2 regions of the Pseudomonas sp. Sample_16 genome follow, and region 2 is predicted to be linked to the other one. Evidence: riboswitches for the same ligand, from Rfam matches in the RefSeq annotation. Region 2 holds a riboswitch; the other holds the start of a gene.
The links. Region 2 has a riboswitch for cobalamin ahead of D8U69_RS25270 (CbtB-domain containing protein). Riboswitches for the same ligand answer to the same signal wherever they lie in the genome.
Positions count from the first base shown of each region.

Region 1: it holds a riboswitch for cobalamin, as region 2 does, so the genes downstream of both, cobO (cob(I)yrinic acid a,c-diamide adenosyltransferase) here and D8U69_RS25270 (CbtB-domain containing protein) in region 2, are expected to answer to the same signal.

Region 1 covers NZ_RCOB01000197.1:25,541-27,924, forward strand. The annotation lists gene D8U69_RS25930 (cobyrinate a,c-diamide synthase) at 1-756, opposite strand, end outside; gene cobO (cob(I)yrinic acid a,c-diamide adenosyltransferase) at 767-1,378, opposite strand; cobalamin riboswitch at 1,461-1,691, opposite strand; gene D8U69_RS25940 (hypothetical protein) at 1,840-2,384, shown strand, end outside.
Region 2 covers NZ_RCOB01000190.1:14,876-17,259, forward strand. The annotation lists gene cobW (cobalamin biosynthesis protein CobW) at 1-5, opposite strand, end outside; cobalamin riboswitch at 104-316, opposite strand; cobalamin riboswitch at 572-797, shown strand; gene D8U69_RS25270 (CbtB-domain containing protein) at 918-1,112, shown strand; gene D8U69_RS25275 (CbtA family protein) at 1,124-1,837, shown strand; gene D8U69_RS25280 (cobalamin biosynthesis protein) at 1,834-2,247, shown strand; gene cobM (precorrin-4 C(11)-methyltransferase) at 2,331-2,384, shown strand, end outside.

The DNA.
Region 1 (2,384 bases), on a different contig from region 2:
GGTAAAGGCAAAGGCTTCGTCCCGGGCCACGGCAATCCGCACACCGGCCAACAACGGTTCGGCCGCGATCACGTCGGGCGCCGCGAATTCCACGGCCGGCGGTAACGCCACTTCGCAACTGCTGGCCAGGGCATCGGCGGCAGCATCCAGACGCACATCGAGATCATTCAACTCACTGGCCTGTACCAGCCCCAGGTGCCGACTCGGCAATTCGATCCCGGTTTCCCGGGACAAGGCACCGTACCAGCGCAAGCCTTCGGTCAGGCTGCCTTCGAGCAATTGCGCGTGACGCAGGGTGCCGACACGATTGGCCAGAACCCCGGCAAACGGCAAGTCCGCCTGATAACGCGCCAGCCCGAGGGCCAGTGCTCCAAAAGTCTGGGCCATGGCGGTGCCGTCGATCACAGCGAGTACCGGCACACCGAAGTGCCGCGCCAGATCGGCACTCGACGGCGTACCATCGAACAATCCCATCACGCCTTCGATCAGGATCAGATCGGCTTCAGCCGCGGCTTCCCACAACAGCCGACGACTTTCCTGCTCGCCGACCATCCACATATCCAGTTGATACACCGGCGCACCGCTGGCGCGCTCGAGAATCATCGGGTCGAGAAAGTCCGGGCCGCATTTGAACACGCGCACCTTGCGCCCCTGATTGCGATGCAAACGGGCCAACGCGGCGGTGACCGTGGTCTTGCCCTGACCGGAGGCCGGCGCGGCAATCAGTACCGCCGGGCATTGACGAGCGCTATTCATACAGTGCGACTCACAGCTCGACGCCTTTTTGCGCTTTGATACCAGCCTGGAAGGCGTGCTTGATCATGCCCATCTCGGTGACGGTGTCGGCCAGCTCGATCATCTCAGGCTTGGCGCCGCGACCGGTCACCACCACGTGCTGCATCGCCGGGCGCGCCTGCAAATCACTGAGCACCTGGTCCAGATCGAGATACCCGTGCTTGAGGGCGATGTTCAGTTCGTCCAGCACCACCAGGCCGATGGACGGATCACGCAGCAGTTCCTGCGAAACAGCCCAGGCCGCTTCGGCCGCGGCGATATCACGCTGGCGATCCTGGGTTTCCCAGGTGAAGCCCTCGCCCATCACATGAAATCGCACCTGCTCGGGAAAACGTCGGAAGAACAATTCTTCGCCGGTGCTGTTACGCCCTTTGATGAACTGCACCACGCCACACTGCATGCCATGGCCCATGGATCGCGCAAGCATGCCGAACGCCGAGCTGCTCTTGCCTTTGCCGTTACCGGTCAGCACCAGCAACAGCCCGCATTCATTCGGGGAATTGGCGATACGTTCGTCGATCACGGCTTTTTTGCGCAGCATGCGCGCCAGATGACGTTCGTCACGATCAGGGGTATCAGTCATGGGGGAGCTCTCCGTTGAGGCATGAATAACGGCGGGCAGGCACAAGAATAGACGGCAAGAAGCCTGGCATCGCCCACCGTGATGCCGCTTGGATGAATCAGGCCGGTCTCCGGACTCATGAGCGGCTTGCGCCTGACTGCGCGCCTTCCCATGTCAGTCGACACAGTGGCCAAAGGCGCAGTCTTTCACTCATTTACCGTTGCGGGGGCAGCGTCGGGATTGCGGCTCATCACCCTTGATGCGCTCGCTCACCGACTTCCCTGTTTCACTCTGTCGACCCGAGCCACAGAGCACCTGAAACAAGCCGCGAAGGTTAGAGGGTTGGGGGTGGAGCGTCAATTGAAGACAGGGCGCACAAGTGAATAACACTTGCGATCAATAATCTGATGGCGATCTTGTGCCACACTCTCAGCAGTGATATCAAAGAGCCATAACACCACACAATAATAAGGGTGAGCACCATGCAAGGCTTGATCATCAGCAATCCGAAGCTGGAATTCCTGCGACCGGTGCTGGAGCGCTGGTTTGACTGCATCGATCGCTACAACGCTGTACGCGGCGACAATGAAACGCCCTATTGGCTGGACGAAAAAGCCAACCTAGGCCTGCTCTCCTCCGCGGCCTGGATGGCCGAGATGATTACCCTCCAGCAATCGCCCACCCGCAAACAGATAGAAGAAGGCGAGCGCAACGGCCGGGCCGACCTGTTCATCGCCACCACCGAAGCCCGCGCCTGGCTCCAGGCCACTCAGCGCTGGCCACGGGTCAACAATCTGAACCTCGCCCAGGCGCTGCAAGACATCACCAGCGAGGCCAAACGCATCAGCTACGCCAGCGACCTGAAGCTTGGCTGCCTGTTCGTGGCGCCGCATAAAACCCAACATGGCGCCACACCCGAAGAGCTCCAGGACATGGTCGACGACCTGCAAAAGGAACACACCTGCGCGGTGGCCTGGTATTTCCCATACGCCTATCGCAAGCTGCACAACGAAGCGGGCCAGTATCA
Region 2 (2,384 bases):
TTCATCGGATGCCCTTTGGCAAGGTGGCGGGCATACGGGACGAGAACCGGCAACGCCTGTGCGCGCCGGAAGCGTTCGCCACCGGATCACCCCGCCCGGTTGTAGTGAGAATCTGTATCGAGGCAGGTCTCCTGGCTGACGGCGTGCCAGTCGCTTGACTGGCGTTGGCTGCGCCTTCCCGCGGGCTCAGGACTTGAGCGTGCAGTGGCGTGGCAGCGAACATCACCGTTCACAGTTGCGGGGGCAGCCGCGGCATTGACCGCGTTCCCTTCTTAGCTTCGACAAACGCCGAAGAACCTCGAAAGCGCAAGGCTACGCATGGTATTGGGGCGGGTCAATGATCAAGCCGAATCGATCGTTCCCGCGCTTTGCGTCGATCGTTCCCACGCTCTGCGTGGGAATGCCTCAACGGACGCTCCGCGTTCGGCTGTGAAAGGGACGCAGAGCGTCCCGGGCTGCATTCCAACGCAGAGCGTGGGAACGATCAAACGAATGATCAACGCAGAGCGTGGGAACGATCAACTCAAACGAGAACCCTTGCCAATTGACGCCCAACCTCCGCCCATGCTCTCCTATGCATCTTGTTACGGGTGCCCTTCACAGGGTGAAACGGGAAACCGGTGAATCATGTGCTTTACTCCAAGCCATGTCAGTCCGGTGCTGCCCCCGCAACGGTAAGCGAGCGAAGCGTCAGATCCACTGTGCCGATGAGGCATGGGAAGGTGATGCTTGCAGGAACAGGCTCAGGCCTGCGCCCCTCGTGAGCCCGGAGACCGGCCCGCAACACAAGGTGAATACACCATCACTGAATGACAAACCCGCGGTGGGCGGGCGCTGTTCGAAGCTCTGCGCGCCCGTTCGTGCGGGCTTTCTGCATGCGCTTCTGATTCCCCGCTGACAGACCAGAGGGAAACGCCATGTCGATCACCAGCAGCACCGCTCATAGCAACACTGCCAGCGCCACCAATAGCCTGACTCAACGTCTGACCGCCGCTGTCTGCGCGTCGATTCTCGGCGCATGCCTGGTGTACTTCGCCGGTTTCTCGCACATCGAAGCCGTGCACAACGCCGCGCACGATACCCGTCACAGCGCCGCGTTCCCGTGCCATTGAGACCTTCAGACATGATCAAGCGTATTGCGCAAACCGCAGGTTTCAGCGGGCTGCTCGCCGCCCTGCTGCTCACTCTGCTGCAAAGCTTCTGGGTCTCACCGCTGATCCTGCAGGCCGAGACCTACGAGAAATCCGAACCCGCCGCTGTTGAAGCCCACGAACACACCCACTCCGAAGGCGCCGTTGCCGCGCACACCCACGATGGCGAAGCCTGGGAACCGCAAGACGGTTGGCAGCGTGTGCTTTCGACCACTGGCGGCAATCTGGTGGTAGCCGTCGGCTTCGCCCTGATGCTCGCCGGGCTCTACACCTTGCGCGCACCGACCAAAACCTCCCAGGGCCTGCTCTGGGGCCTGGCGGGCTACGCAACCTTCGTGCTGGCGCCAACCCTGGGCCTGCCGCCTGAATTGCCGGGCACCGCTGCCGCCGATCTGGCGCAACGGCAGTTCTGGTGGATTGGCACCGCGGCCTCCACCGCGGTGGGTATCGCCCTGATCGTGTTCAGCCGTCACTGGCTGATGAAAGTCCTCGGCGCGGCGATCCTTGCGGTTCCCCACGTGATCGGCGCGCCGCAACCGGAAGTGCATTCGATGCTGGCACCCGAAGCACTGGAGACCCGTTTCAAAATCGCTTCGCAGCTGACCAACGTGGCGTTCTGGCTGGCCCTGGGCCTGATCAGCGCCTGGTTGTTCCGCCGCAAAAACGATGGCCAATACCGCGCATGACTGAAGTCAGCACAGTGCCGACCCTGGTGGTCGGCCTGGGCTGCCAACGGGGCTGCCCGGTGAGCACGTTGCGCGCACTGCTCGATCAGGCGCTGCAAGCACACCGGATCGAGCTTCATGACATCAAGGCCCTGGCCAGCATCGACTTGAAGCGCGACGAACCGGCTCTGATCGAATTGGCCACGCAACTGGCGTTGCCGTTGATGTTTTTCAGTAGCGAACAACTGGCTGGTTATCAGCCACACCTCAGTCACCATTCACAGATCGCCTTCGAGCGCACCGGTTGCTACGGCGTGGCGGAAAGTGCCGCCCTGGCCTTGGCCGAACAACTGGGCCATGCACCGGCAAAACTGCTGATCCGGCGACAAAAATATGCCCAGGCCACTCTGGCATTGGCCTGCGCTGCGTAAAATCCCCGATAATCCGCGCAATCGATCATGAGCAATCTTCATTTGAAGCCTTGCCCAGCCCCTTTTTTCCACAGGAACCGACGATGACCGTCTATTTCATTGGCGCAGGTCCCGGCGACCCGGAACTGATTACCGTC